One region of the Fictibacillus sp. 5RED26 genome, then DNA from elsewhere that is predicted to be linked to it. Evidence: riboswitches for the same ligand, from Rfam matches in the RefSeq annotation. Region 1 holds a riboswitch; the other holds the start of a gene.
The links. Region 1 has a riboswitch for thiamine pyrophosphate ahead of thiD (bifunctional hydroxymethylpyrimidine kinase/phosphomethylpyrimidine kinase). Riboswitches for the same ligand answer to the same signal wherever they lie in the genome.
Positions count from the first base shown of each region.

Region 2: it holds a riboswitch for thiamine pyrophosphate, as region 1 does, so the genes downstream of both, tenA (thiaminase II) here and thiD (bifunctional hydroxymethylpyrimidine kinase/phosphomethylpyrimidine kinase) in region 1, are expected to answer to the same signal.

Region 1 is NZ_JACZDU010000001.1:685,548-693,112, reverse strand. It holds gene IHV10_RS03715 (MFS transporter) at 1-154, opposite strand, end outside; gene clpP (ATP-dependent Clp endopeptidase proteolytic subunit ClpP) at 399-980, opposite strand; gene IHV10_RS03705 (hypothetical protein) at 996-1,205, opposite strand; gene IHV10_RS03700 (winged helix-turn-helix domain-containing protein) at 1,202-1,804, opposite strand; gene IHV10_RS03695 (hypothetical protein) at 1,979-2,221, opposite strand; gene thiW (energy coupling factor transporter S component ThiW) at 2,289-2,801, opposite strand; gene thiE (thiamine phosphate synthase) at 2,804-3,481, opposite strand; gene thiM (hydroxyethylthiazole kinase) at 3,478-4,380, opposite strand; gene thiD (bifunctional hydroxymethylpyrimidine kinase/phosphomethylpyrimidine kinase) at 4,367-5,179, opposite strand; TPP riboswitch at 5,275-5,380, opposite strand; gene IHV10_RS03670 (IDEAL domain-containing protein) at 5,750-5,980, shown strand; gene IHV10_RS03665 (DUF4349 domain-containing protein) at 6,108-7,019, opposite strand; gene IHV10_RS03660 (YecA family protein) at 7,214-7,565, shown strand, end outside.
Region 2 is NZ_JACZDU010000001.1:1,372,844-1,380,408, forward strand. It holds gene gltB (glutamate synthase large subunit) at 1-565, shown strand, start outside; gene IHV10_RS07160 (glutamate synthase subunit beta) at 591-2,069, shown strand; gene IHV10_RS07165 (manganese-dependent inorganic pyrophosphatase) at 2,175-3,104, shown strand; TPP riboswitch at 3,240-3,347, shown strand; gene tenA (thiaminase II) at 3,433-4,137, shown strand; gene IHV10_RS07175 (ECF transporter S component) at 4,139-4,720, shown strand; gene IHV10_RS07180 (ABC transporter ATP-binding protein) at 4,734-6,185, shown strand; gene IHV10_RS07185 (energy-coupling factor transporter transmembrane component T family protein) at 6,169-6,966, shown strand; gene IHV10_RS07190 (hypothetical protein) at 6,996-7,295, opposite strand; gene IHV10_RS07195 (DUF2238 domain-containing protein) at 7,386-7,565, opposite strand, start outside.

The DNA of each region.
Region 1 (7,565 bases):
TCATTGATTTCTCTAAAATTGGAAAGATAGCTGGTATAACAGCCTGCATGGAATCGTTTAATAAATGCACAAAACTTATGGCAAAAAGAATGGAATAGATCGTTTTTTGTTGGTTAGAAGATGAATCTATCGACTTGCCTGTTGGAGCTGACATCCTTCATTCCTTCTTTCGTTTATCTTTAAAAGCTCATACACTTTTAAATTATGTAACTTACATTAGATTACCATATTCAGATGGATCAAAACGAAATCGCACGTATTTTACATTCAAAATGAAGCAAACACCCGCGAAGAAAATCTCAAAACAACACGGGAAATAAATTGTTTGGGGACTGACCCCATACAAGAAGCCAGCCCATGTTTCATGGCTGGCTTCTTACCTTGCTCTTATTCTATTTCTAGATCTTCTCGATCACTTTATCAATGATCCCGTATTTTAATGCTTCCTCTGCAGACATGAAATAATCACGGTCTGTGTCTTTTTCCACCTTTTCAATCGGCTGGCCGGATCGATCAGAAATGATCTTATTCAACAACTCGCGTGTTTGTAAGATGCGTTTCGCGTGAATCGCCATATCTGATGCCTGCCCTTGTGTTCCACCTAACGGCTGGTGTATCATCACTTCTGCGTTCGGAAGCGCATAACGCTTGCCTTTTGCACCAGCTACCATGAGAACAGCTCCCATTGAAGCCGCCATGCCGATGCAGATAGTCGAAACATCGGGTTTAATGAATTGCATCGTGTCATAGATCGCTAGCCCCGCAGTAACAGAACCTCCTGGTGAGTTGATGTAGATGGAGATGTCTTTGTCAGGATCTTCAGCTGCTAGAAAGAGTAATTGAGCAACGATGGAATTTGCTACGTTATCATCGATCGCGCTCCCCAGCATAATGATTCGATCTTTTAACAAGCGTGAGTAAATATCGTAAGACCGCTCTCCGCGATTTGTAGATTCTACTACCATTGGAATTAGATTCATCTGTTTTCCTCCTAGTTAGGCTGCGATTGCCATCGGGTTTGTATTTGTTTTTGGTGTAACATGTATTTTTCCAAATCCTGATGTGATAAAAATAATTTTAGCTGGTTCCTGTACCGTTTCTGTTTCTGTAACCTGTACTTCTGTTTTCATAGGAATGATGTTAGTATCATCACTTGCTGCTTCGCGATTGATTGGGATAACCGTACTTTTATTCTCCTTATTCACGTTGTGCCGCCTCCTTCAGGTTTTGGATACATCGCCATTGAAACGTAGTACATCTTTGCATTCTCTTCGTTCGGTTTGTGGTGTTTTTGAATGAGAGTGGTGAGCATATCTGCATATTCCTGCAAAAAAAGATTGCGGTGTTCAACGTTGGAAAGTGCTAGTTCCATTTCCATCACTGCGCTTGGTATCTCTTCATCTTCCGACTGCTCCATTAAGGAAATGGCATCTCGTTTGATCTTCTCAGTGAGTGATAACACATGAGCAAGAGCCGTTTGATCTTGGAGCTTTTTCATCGTGTCAGCAGAGAGACCTAGTGAATCTGACAATAAAAACGAACGGCCGACACTTACGTATAGAACTTCTACAAGGTTTCTTACATTCCTTGTGCCTGCACGTACTACAAGGCCTACTTTTTCAAGTGCTTTAAGATGATAATTCATTTTTTGAGCGGAATCGTTCATTCTTTTTGATAGCTCTGTCGCAGAACGCGGCTCCTTTAACAAACTTATGAGCTCAGATCTTACAGGATGCAATAGCGCAGCTGCTTGTTCTGGTTCTGTGACAATAAACGTCTCTGGCATACTTTGATTCCTATTCACTCTCATCACCTCACTTCATTATTTGGCCTGACGTAAAAATATAACTTTACGTAAAATTATTTTATTACGTTACACGTCATTTTGTCAAAGATTTGAAAAAAATATACGTTTGCCTATAGAAAGAAACAAAAAAAACAGACTGACTTCTCTTCAGCCTGCTTCTTTTTATACTCCTTATACGAACGGTCCGATTCCAAGGATGAAAAAGACCGTGGCCATTCCTGCGTTCAACCAAAATTCCGTTTTTTGATTAAAAATTTTTCGCTCTACTGCCCGAAAAATAAAAATCACCATCAAGATTGAAAATAATACAGTTGGACTTTCCCAAGTCTTACCGTTATAAATAGCCAAAAGTAGCCCTAAGAACATGAGAACCATTTCTGTATACACCCAGCGTTTTGGACGTTTTTTCATCATATCGGCCCCCTATTCACCGGTTGATAGTACATAGTGTACGATGTAGAGGCCTATCTGGTGCATTTCTTCATACAGATTTTTCTTGGTTCGATCTTAGCCAGTTTTTTGCTGCAACATTTTTATGAAGTACACGGATGACTAACAAACCGATTACTCCACCCACAATTGAACTGACTAAAAAAGGAGTGACAAAAAAGAATGCGCCAGTTTTTGTTCCTAGAAAAACTGTAGCTACTGGCACTGCTATAATAGCTCCGATGATCCCTGTCCCTATCCATTCGCCTATAACGGCAAAGACATACTTTCTTCCCTTTTTATAAAGGTACCCTGCTACAAATGCCCCGATCATTCCTCCTGGGAAAGCAAGCAATGAACCGATTCCAAATAAGTTACGCAACAAGCCGATACTAAAAGCTATAATAACTGCCGGAATGGGTCCAAGTGTCACACCTGCCATCACGTTGATCGCGTGCTGAACGGGAAACGCTTTTGCCACCCCAGCAGGAATCCAAAACAAATGAGAACAGATTGTCCCAATTGCGACCAACATCGCCATTACAGTAATCTTTTGGACAGAAATCTTCACTTACGATTCTCTTTTGCACGATGGATAGAATGAAGCAGATTAACGGAAGCGGATGTAGGATTTATTGCACCACTGATTGCTGAGATAACTGCAACACCATCAGCACCTGCTTCAATGACCTTACTCGCGTTTTCAAGTGTGATTCCACCGATCCCAACAAGTGGGACGTTTATCTGGTTGCTGCGAAGTTCTCTGATTAAATCAACTCCTACCGGAATCTTCGCATCAGCTTTTGTGGACGTTTGATAGATCGGACCTGCGCCGATATAATCCGCACCATGTTTGATAGCGTCGGCTGCCTCAGTTAGAGTATGTGCCGAAACACCTAATAGTTTACCTTCTGTTTCACGGCGTATGATATCCAGCTTTCCATCTGTCTGACCAACATGAAGGCCATCTGCATCAACCGCCTTCATCAAGTCTAGATCGTCATTCACGATAAAAAGAACATCATGTTCTTGACAAACTTCCTTTGCACGTTTTGCCATTTCTAACTGATTTTGACCACTTAAACAGTTCACACCTTTTTCCCGGAACTGAAAGGCAGTAATCCCGCCTTCGATCGCTTGCAAGAGAATACGATAAAAATCTTCTGGTGAACTGCAGTTCATCGTTCCAGCTACAAAATAAAGTGATAGATCTTGTTCTAAACGTGTTTTAGCTTTGGTTCTCATCTATTTGCCCCTTCCTTCAACATGTGATCTTGCCAGTGGATTGTTTCATGAAATATTTCATGGGTAGTCTCTAACTGAAAAAGCTGGTCAAGAAGATTTTGTTGAAAGCTTCCTGGTCCTTGAGCAGTTTTAACAGCTTCTTCTGCCGCTTTAGTAAGCATTAATATAGCTAATGCGGTTCGTTCTAAGACTGGCATGTTTACTGTCTCCTTTGTGACTTCTTTTTTCAGATTGGCTTGATATAGAGCTACCATTGAGGTAGCAAAGCATCCTGTCCCTGTGACATAAGAAAGCATCGGATCCCCATGAGAAAGCACGATAGCTTTTTCACCATCTGAAATAACATCCTTACTTCCAGTCATGGCGATAAGACAGCCTGTTTGCTTTGCCGCAGCCCCCGCAAGCTTGATCAGATCATCTTCAGACGTCGCCAAATCACCATCCACACCTTTTCCTTCCCAAGCCCCTTCAGCCAGAAACTGCATTTCAGCAGCATTTCCGCAAATTGTCAGAATTCTTCGGGGTCTGACCCCCTTCAATTCTGAATATTCAAACAACAACTTCTTTACGAGCTCTTGCCTGAATGATGATAGACCTACTCCTACTGGATCAAGGACAACTGGAACCTCAGCGTACAATGCTTTACGAAGTGCGAGTATCATAGATTTTGCTGAAGCTTCATCTATTGTTCCAATGTTCAGGACTAACGCATCGGCAACCCCTACAGCTTCTTCAACTTCACATGCGTCATGCACCATCATTGGACTCCCTCCTGCTGAGAGGACTCCATTGGCCAGAAAGTTCATGGTGACATTATTCGTTATATGATGAATGAGTGGCTTTTCTGCTCTAATCTGTGAAACAAACGTTTTCCATTCTTGTATCCTAGTATTGTTCATGTGCAATCCTCCTATAGGCAAAATGATTGACCGGTCCATGACCTGAACCAACATCGATTCCATGTTCAATTGCGGTCTGTATATATTTCTTAGCATGCACGATCGCACTATCGACCTTTTTCCCGTATGCAAGCTCTGCAGCCAATGCTGCTGAAAACGTACAACCCGTTCCGTGAGTATTTTTCGTTTGAATCCGCTTCTCTACAAGTTCAATCATCTCTATGCCATTAAATACCAGATCCGAAACAAATTCACCGTTTCCAAAGTGTCCGCCTTTTACTACAACATGATCAGCACCCGAATCAAACAAAACTCTTGCCGCTTCTTCTCTAGCCTCGCTGCTGTTTATCGTTATACCTGTTAATGCTTCAGCTTCAGGAATGTTTGGTGTGACGATCTTCGCTAGCGGTAGCATACATGTTTTCATAGCATGTAATGCTTCTTCTCCTAACAATGTAGCCCCACCTTTTGCGATCATAACTGGATCGACCACTACGTTTTCCCATCCGAATTTAGTTATCATATAAGCTGTTCTCTCAATATATTCACCTGAAAAGAGCATTCCAGTCTTTATCGCATCCGGCGTCAAGTCACTGCCTATAGACACTAACTGAGCTTCTAAACCTTCTATAGAAACTGGATATACGCCTTGAACGCCTGTCGTATTCTGTGCAGTGACTGCCGTAAGGACGGACATACCATACACGCCTAATTCTTGAAACGTCTTTAGATCAGCCTGAATACCTGCACCACCGCCACTATCTGATCCTGCAATCGTAAGTGCTTTACTTACCTTTATCAGTTGTCCCATATTCATCTACCTCCTAATTCCTAATGCAAAAAAAGCCACCCGCTGATTGGCGGGTGGCTTAAAATTTCATTTCATAAAGGAAACTGTTATCCACACCGCTTCCCTACGCCAGTATGAACTGGATCAGGTTCAAAGGGTCGAAGGTCACAACCTTCTCTCAGCTTAAAATAAGCACCCCTAGCGAAAATGACATTATTGAGTTAACACAATCCTACTCATACATAAACAACAATGTCAATTATTTTTAGGTTACGTGTTTCAAAAAGTTTAACCATCTTTAAATACGGGGAAATAATAACTAACACACTATTACAACATAAAAAAAATAGAATTTAAACAATTGTAACAAAGAGCAGCGAACAGAAATAAAAATGACAAATCATTAACATTTTTCCCAAAAGGTGGTGAAAACATAGCACTTTAGATACAATGTATAAATTTTTTCAGAATTTTCAAATAAAATGGTTGTCATTAGGCATCTTGCTCAGTATACTAGTAGAAACCTAGAAACATAAAAGGTTAATTGGATAGGGAGATAATTTTAAGGAGGGAAACAGGATGAAAGACAAAAACACTTCTTTTAACAAGAACCAAAATGAGATGGTGCAATACAAACAACAAAAAAGAGACCCATTTGCCTTCAGCCTTATTGCCCAAATGGTATTAGATGAGGCCCTTCACAATTATTACAAAGCGTATTATGAGAGAGAAATTGACATTGCCTTGGATACAAAAGATAAAGAACGTTTTATGAAATTAAGCGCAGAATACAAAGCGTTTCTCAGCTAGTGCTTTAAAACGGCACACCACTTAAAAGGTGCCGTAAAAGCCAAAACACCCTTTCAGCAAACGGATCATCCGTGCTGCAGAGGGTGTTTCTGACGTCCCAGTTACTGACAGGTTAAACACATATCTCTTAAGACATAGTTGTCGGTGATTCCGGCTTTTTCTTTTGTTCTGTTTTTCGTCTCCGCCACCATACATAAACCACAATAATTACAATCAGCCAAATCGGTGCTAATCCTAAAATACTCACTACAATTAATGAAATCGCAGACATTAAAAAGTTTACCGTATCCATAAAAAGCACCTTCGTTTTTGCCCACGTATTTAACCCTTCTGTTTGAAGTTCTTGCGCTTTTAAATTTTTCACTTCAAATTGTATCGTAACCGTTGAGTAATCACTTTGATTTTTCAAAAAGTTTAAGCGCCCTTCTACCTGTTCTATCTCTTCTTGTACGGCAGCTAGGTCACCAGATATCTTTAATAAGTCTTCTGTCTTCTGTGCGTCCTTCATAAAAGCCTCAAGACGTTCCCTAACTTGTTGCTTTGCTTTCAACCGTGAAGTCAGATCAACATATTCTTCTGTAACGTCTTCTCCAGTAACATTTTCGTGTGGTGTTCCTTTACTTAAACTTCGAACATCATCTAAAAACACACGAAAACTTTTCATCGGCACACGAACAACCATCACACCAGATTCATCATTCTTTTCACCTATACTAGTAGGAGACTCAACCATATATCCGCCTGTCTTCTCTGCCGTTTCTCGAACAGTCTCCATCGAGCTTTGCAATTTATCCACTGCGATCATGAGATCAGCGTTATAAATTACTTTCCTTTGGTTTTTTAGTTGCTGTTCCGCTTTATCATTATCTGATTCACCATTCCTACTTCCCTCTTCTGATGAACTCTCTACCTTGGCTTCTGACTGTTTCCCACCACTATCTTGATCTATAGCTTTATCACTTTTCGAACTGCTCTCACTGCTGCATGCACTCAACAGAAGTACAGCAACAAATACCCACAATTTCCATTTTTCCCACATATCGTGATACCCCCTTTTTCGCTTAGACGCTTTTTAGAAGAAAAAGGTTTCAGTTCCCAAAAAAACCAACCTATTGAATGATTTTTTCTGAGACATTTTTGTGATAAAATAGTGTCTGATGATTTGTAGTTTGAAAAAAAACCGATTTATGCTAGTATGTACAGGATAAGTAAGTGGTTTACTGGAGGAATAGCATGTCAATGATAGGAAGAAATGATCCGTGCTATTGTGGCAGCGGAAAAAAATATAAAAAATGTTGCTTACATAAAGAAGAGCAAACACGTGAAGTATCCTTCCATCAAGAAGGACTCATCAAATATGCCTTGGAGAACTATCAGCAGGATTTAGCTGAACGTACATCCAAGTATGTGAAAAAGTACCCTGTGGCTAAAGAGCAAGAACAAACATACGCAAATATTGCAGTTTGTTGGGAAATTTTCTGCTCAGAGATTAAGGATAATAAAACGCCTGTACAACTTTATGTAGAGAAAGTGAAGAACGCTGTTAAACCAGAAGTCGCGGAAATACTAGCTGGTTGGACAACAG
Region 2 (7,565 bases), 690 kb from region 1:
CTTAGGAAATGTTGCTTTTTATGGAGCAACGAGTGGTGAAGCTTACATTAACGGCTTAGCTGGAGAAAGATTTGCAGTTAGAAACAGTGGGGCTAACATTGTTGTCGAAGGAATCGGAGACCATGGCTGTGAATATATGACTGGTGGTCGAGTAGTTGTCCTTGGAGATGTTGGAAAGAATTTTGGAGCAGGTATGAGTGGAGGTATCGCTTATATCTACACACATCAGCCCCTTTTATTAAAACAATTGTGCAACAAAGAAGGTATTGAGTTTGAGAGATTAATGGATTCTGAAGAAACAGAAACAGTCAAGCAGATGATTATTAATCATTTTTCATACACTCAAAGTAAAAAAGCTTCAGCAATCCTTCAAAACTGGAAAGTAGAACAGTCACATTTTGTGAAAATCATTCCACATGATTACAAAGAAATGATTAAGAAAATAGAAGAAGAGAAAATAGCTGGATATTCCGAAGATGAAGCGATTATGAACGCTTTTGAAGCAGGTTCAAGCGCAGCGAAAGCAAGTGGCAGACCTGGACCGACAAAATTAATCCTGAAATAAATTGAGATGAGAGGAGAGATTTTACATGGGAAAACCAACCGGATTTTTGGAATACCCGAGAGAAGAAACGATAGAGAGAAAGCCTCTCCAACGTCTTAAAGATTGGAAAGAGTATACAAAAAAACAACCAGAAGATATGTTGAAAAGGCAAGGCGCTAGATGCATGGATTGTGGTACACCTTTTTGTCATATTGGTATCGAGATTAATGGGGCTGCTGCAGGCTGCCCTATTAACAATCTGATACCTGAGTGGAATGATCTGGTTTATCGTGGAAAATGGAAAGAAGCGCTTGACCGTTTGATGAAAACAAACAATTTTCCTGAATTCACAGGACGGGTTTGTCCTGCTCCTTGTGAAGGATCATGTACAGTTGAATTAGCTGGACCTGCTGTAACCATAAAGAACATTGAAAAAGCAATTATTGATAAAGGGTTTGAAAACGGCTGGATCCAACCTAGGATTCCAGAAAGAAGAACAGGAAAAAAAGTCGCTATTGTAGGTTCAGGACCAGCTGGGCTTGCTGCTGCTGACCAGCTGAACCAAGCGGGTCATTCTGTTACCGTTTATGAAAGAGCAGACAAAGCCGGCGGATTGTTAACGTATGGAATTCCTAACATGAAGTTGGATAAAGATGTTGTGGAAAGAAGAATCAAATTATTAAGACAAGAGGGTATTGATTTTATTCTTAACACAGAGGTGGGAAAAGATGTTACCTCTGAGGAACTAAAGAATCAATATGATTCTATAATTCTATGTACAGGTGCACAGAAACAAAGAGATTTAACTCTTCAAGGAAGAGAAGCTGATGGTGTTCATTTTGCTATGAACTATTTAACACAAGCAACGAAGAGGCTGTTGAACATCGAAGTTTCTGAACCACTTATTGATGCAGAAGGTAAAAATGTAATCGTAATTGGTGGTGGCGATACTGGTGCTGACTGTGTGGCAACGGCTCTTCGACAAAAGTGTAAGAGTGTAGTTCAATTTGGTAAGCACCCTAAGCTTCCTGATGTGCGCAGTGATGCAAACATGTGGCCAGAGCAACCTAACATTTTCACAATGGATTATGCCTATGAAGAAGCTACTGCTCAATACGGACATGATCCAAGAGAGTACTCCGTTCAAACGAAAAAAATCGTATCAGATCATAATGGTCGATTAAAAGAACTTCATACGATTCAGATGAAAAGAACATCAGATGATGCAGGAAATATGGTTTTTGAAGAAATTCCTGGATCTGAAAAAATCTGGCCAGCTGATCTAGTTTTCATCGCGATCGGTTTTGAGGGTACAGAACTGCCAGTCTTAAAAGAATTTGGTGTTGAAGTCAAACATAACAAAGTAGTTGCTAAACATGGTGACTATAGAACAAATGTAGATGGAGTATTTGCAGCAGGTGATTCTAGACGTGGTCAAAGTTTAATCGTTTGGGCGATCCAAGAAGGACGTGATTGTGCACGTCAAGTGGATCTATCGTTGATGGGAAGTACGGTTTTGCCTTAATACTTTTTTCCATGCTACAATAAACTCCAAAAGCCAAAAGCTTTTTATATATGATAAAATAGGGCTTAGGCTAAAACAATTCTTTTATTTATAAGGAGTAGACGCATGGAAAAAGTACTTATTTTTGGACACAAAAATCCAGATACTGACACGATTACATCAGCTCTGGTTTACGCTGACTTGAAAACTAAATTAGGACAAAACGTAGAAGCTATTCGCCTAGGTGAGATCAATGGTGAAACACAATATGCATTAGATTATTTTAAAGCTGAACTTCCGCGTTTAGTTGAACATGTCTCTGCTGAAGCAAACGCGGTAATCTTAGTTGACCATAATGAACGTCAACAAAGTGCAAATGACATTGACAAAGTAAGAGTATTAGAAGTTATTGACCATCATCGTATCGCGAATTTTGAAACAAGCGATCCTTTATACTATCGTGCTGAACCTGTTGGCTGTACAGCTACAATCTTAAACAAGATGTACAAAGAGAAAGGCGTTCAAGTTGAGAAGAACATTGCCGGACTTATGCTTTCTGCCATTATTTCTGACTCATTGTTGTTTAAATCACCTACTTGTACAGAAGAAGATGTTGCCGCAGCACGCGAACTTGCTGAAATTGCTGGTGTAGATGCGGAAAAGTACGGTCTAGAAATGCTAAAAGCAGGTGCTGACTTAAGTGATAAATCTGTTGAAGAATTGATTTCACTTGATGCTAAAGAATTTAACATTGGTGAAAATAAAATTGAAGTTGCTCAAGTGAATACGGTTGATGCTAGCGATGTAATGAAACATCAAGAGGATTTAGAATCAGCGATTACGAAAGTGATTGCTGACAAAGGTCTAGACCTGTTCATGTTTGTTGTAACAGATATCTTAACAAATGATTCGACAGCGTTAGCTCTTGGTAAGAGATCACAATCTGTTGAAGAAGCTTATAACGTTAAATTAGAAAACAATACAGCCATCCTTAAAGGTGTTGTTTCTCGTAAAAAACAAATCGTACCTGTTTTAACAGAAGCGATGAGCAAATAAATGAAGATTTTAAAGGGTAATGCCATACTACGGCTTTGCCCTTTTACTTTGTTATACAAAGGTCGTGTTTCTTAAAAATAGTTGACAATCTAAAAGAGACTGCTATCATTTAAGACAGAAACCAACTATATAAAAACGAACCACTAGGGGTGCCTTTTATAAGGCTGAGATCAAAGTGCGACTTTGAGACTCTTAGAACCTGATCTGGATTATACCAGCGTAGGGAAGTGGTGTTGCGGAGTCTTTATTCCTGTTTTGAATTCTCCATATACAACCACTTTCTTAGCTGAGAGTGGTTTTTTTGTTGGATAAAACAAGGAGGATTCATATGAACACATTTACTGATATCTTGCGAGAAAGAGCGGCTTCTATTTGGGAAGCGAACCTTCAACATCCATTTGTGAAGGGAATTGCAGATGGTGACCTTTCTTTAGAACGGTTCAGGTACTATGTATTACAAGATTCGTATTATTTATCTCATTTTGCAAGAATACAAGCGATGGGGGCTGCAAGAGCTGAAGATTTGTATACGACTTCTAGAATGGCAGCACATGCACAAGGTACAAATGACGCGGAGTTAGGACTTCATGAGACATTTATGAAACAGCTTGGAGTGACAGAAGAAGAACTAGCTGATTTTGAACCTGCTCCCACTGCTTACCATTATACATCTCACCTTTACCGAGTTGCAGAGTCTGGAAGTTTGGGAGAAATTATCGCAGCAATTCTGCCTTGTTATTGGATCTATCAAGAGATTGGTGAAACATTCAAAGGGGCGACACCACAAGAATCCATCTATCAAGAGTGGATCGCTGCATATGGCGGTGAATGGTTCACAGAACTTGTACAAGAGCAGATTGATAGACTGAATCAATTGGCTGAAAAAGCAAGCGATGTGGAGAGAAATAAGATGATTCAACATTTCTTGATCAGTTGTCAGTACGAGTATTCCTTCTGGGAGATGGCTTATACATTGGAAAAATGGCCGATTCCATTCAGCCTGACCACGTCGACGATCGGGAGTGAAGGGTAGTATGCAAAAGGGGTTAAAGTTAACGGATATCCTTGTAACAATCGTAATCTCTATCGCATTTGGCATACTGTATAAGATTTGGGGACCTCTATATTATGCCGTAAAACCGTTTGGCCTTCACATCGATCAGTTGATATATGGGATGTGGTTCATGGCGGCGACCGTTGCATTCCTAATCATTCGAAAGCCTGGAGTTGCCCTATTGGCTGAAATTGCTGCTTCTTCAGGAGAATTTTTGATGGGTTCTGAATTTGGACTTGAAGTGTTACTATACGGACTGATTCAAGGATTGTTTGCAGAATTTATCCTATTCGCATTTCGTTATAAACGATTTGACCTTTTCGTCATCTCACTTGCTGCACTAGGTTCATGTGCAGGATCTTTAATCATGGACTTTTACAAAGGATATATCGGTGATCTTTCAACATGGAATCTAACATTATTTATCGTATTTAGAATAATCGGTTCTATCTTGTTTACAGGATTGTTTGCCGTTTCTATTGCAAAAGCTTTAGAGGCTACAGGTGTGACGAATTTAGTACGATCTTCGTCAAAAAAGGATCATGAAGCGTTAGATCAATAACTGAGGTGGTTGGATGACAAGCGTAACTTCTGTGAGAAATCTGAGATTAAAGTTTCCGGGCGAATCAAAAATGCTGTTTAGAGATATGAGTTTGTCTATTAATCGTGGTGAAAAAGTGCTTCTTCTTGGCACCTCCGGATGTGGCAAATCCACATTGTTGCAGGTTCTTTCTGGACTAGTACCACGAACAATTGATATTCCTATGAAATGTGATGACATACAAATCCCTGATCAATGGGGATTTGTATTTCAAGATCCTGATACTCAGTTCTGTATGCCCTATGTTGATGAAGAATTAGCATTTGTTCTTGAGAACTTGGAAGTGCCTCGAGAAGAGATGACCAGCAAGATTTGTTCTTTATTAAAAGAGGTTGGTCTTGAGCTTGAGAACATTCATACACCGATTCAACATCTATCTGGTGGAATGAAGCAACGATTAGCGATTGCATCTGTATTAGCACTGAAACCAGATGTAATATTTTTAGATGAACCGACTGCTTTTATTGATGAAAAGGGTACAGAACAAATTTGGGAAACGGTAAAAAGAATATGGAAAGATAAGACGTTGATCATTGTTGAACATAAAATTGAGAAAATCCTAGATTTCGCTGATCGTCTCATTGTATTTACTCCAGATGGAGAAATTCTAGCTGATGGAAACACTTCAATGGTCTTTACTCATTATAAGGAAAAGATCAAAGAGTTTGGAATTTGGTACCCTGGTGTATGGGATGATTATAAACGAGAACCAATCATGAATAACAAGAAAGAACTTTCAAACACCATGAAGTTACAGATTTTCAAAGGATATCGAAACAAAGAAGTTAAGATCGTGGTAGATCACTTAGTGATCCATTCAGGAGAATGGGTCACTATAATGGGTGAAAACGGAGCAGGAAAGAGTTCATTATTATTGGCTCTGATGCAGCTCATAAAAACATCTGGAGACTATTTTATCAATGATGTACCTATTCGAAAAACGAAAGACATCTCTGGACTTCTTTACCTCGTATTTCAGAACCCTGAATATCAATTTTTAACAAATTCAGTTCACGATGAAATAACCTATGGATTAAAAAATGACCAAGAAATTGAATCCGATGTAAAAGAGATACTCTCTTCTCTCGAGTTGACAAGCAAAAAGGAGCAACATCCTTATCAATTATCTGTTGGTCAGAAGAGACGTCTAAGTGTGGCCACTGCTTTTTTACAAAAACCAAATATTTTACTTCTTGATGAACCAACTTTTGGTCAGGACTCTTTAAACACGTTTAAGATTTTGGAAATGATCGAACAAGAGCGTCAAAAAGGAACGATCATTCTCATGGTCACACATGATCATCATATTACCGAACGTTTTGCAACACGGTTATGGGAGGTACAGAACGGTAGAATTGTAACTGATCTTCAACTCAATAAAGGTGGTAACGTACAGAGGGAGATTCTGCATGAATTCATTATTTAGTGGGAAGTACACTTGGTTACACAGCATAAATCCATCTCTAAAACTACTAACAATATTGGGTCTGTTCATATTAGCCATCAACATTCATTATCTTAACTTCATGGTCGGTTTTTCTTGCGTGATCTTAACATTGTTTATATTCGGTACAGGATATTCTTATAAGCAATTATTCTTATTATCTCTGCCCTTTTTGTTTGTTTTTCTTTCAACGTCTTCATCTATGATTCTATTTGGAAAGGGAGAAACCATCCTATTTAAATGGGCATATGTTCAAATATCAGAGGAGAGTTTGATAAGGGGCATTCACCTAGGGTTTCGAGCTTTATCATTTGCAATGCTTGGATTGATATTTGCTTTAACTACCAAACCAGTTATGCTGTTTTACTCTCTCATGCAACAACTTAAACTGCCACCGAAGTTTGCTTATAGTTTCATGGCGGCCATACGATTGATTCCTATCATGATTGAGGAATACCAGATCATTATGAATGCTCAAAGGGTAAGAGGATTAGAACAAAAGAATCATTTTCTAAAAAGAATGCAAAGGCTTGCGATTCCTTTATTATCACAAAGTATTCGCAGAGCTTATCGAATAGCCGTATCAATGGAAGCAAAACGATTTCAATCAAACAGAAAGAGGACCTTCTATTATGAGGTCGGTTTTTCAAGAAATGATCTAATATTCTTATGCTATTTTCTTGTTCTGATAGGAGTCGCCTATCTTCTTTCTAACCATTTTCCATTCCTACCAAATACGGATGTGAGATATTTATCTGATTGAGAGACTGAAACTATATTCCTTCAGTCTCTTTATTTCATTAAGGTGATGTTATCATTTTGTTTCATCAGCACGGTATGTCTGCCTTCTTTAATCTTCAAATATATAGCGTTAGATACACGAAGTTTCTTACCATTCTCAAAAAAAACCATGTAATGTGGTTCTGTTACGAATGAATCTCCGATGCTAATTACTTTATCCGTTCTTTCCTTTTTAACGATGAAACCTCGATACTCACTTATATTAAATTCATCCTTTAAATAACCAGACCATGCAAAGAACAACAGAAATCCCGCAATAAATGTACAAACGGTCGAGCTTACTTTTTGCATTTTCTCACCTCAGTTTTGTTTATGACGAAAGAAGGAAAAATAATAGAAGGGTTTGCATCAAATTGATCTAATACTAATGAAACAATAAAATTACCTTTTTTCTTTTTTAATCAACTTGTTATGCCATGAAGTGAGCAATAGCAATGCGAGGAATGAACCGAGTAGCGTAAGTGTCATGTCCCATTGAGCATCCCAAATATCTCCTTGAGCACCAACAAAGTCTTTTGTTTCACGTTTTGCTATCTTGCCAGCGAGCCATTCAGCAATTTC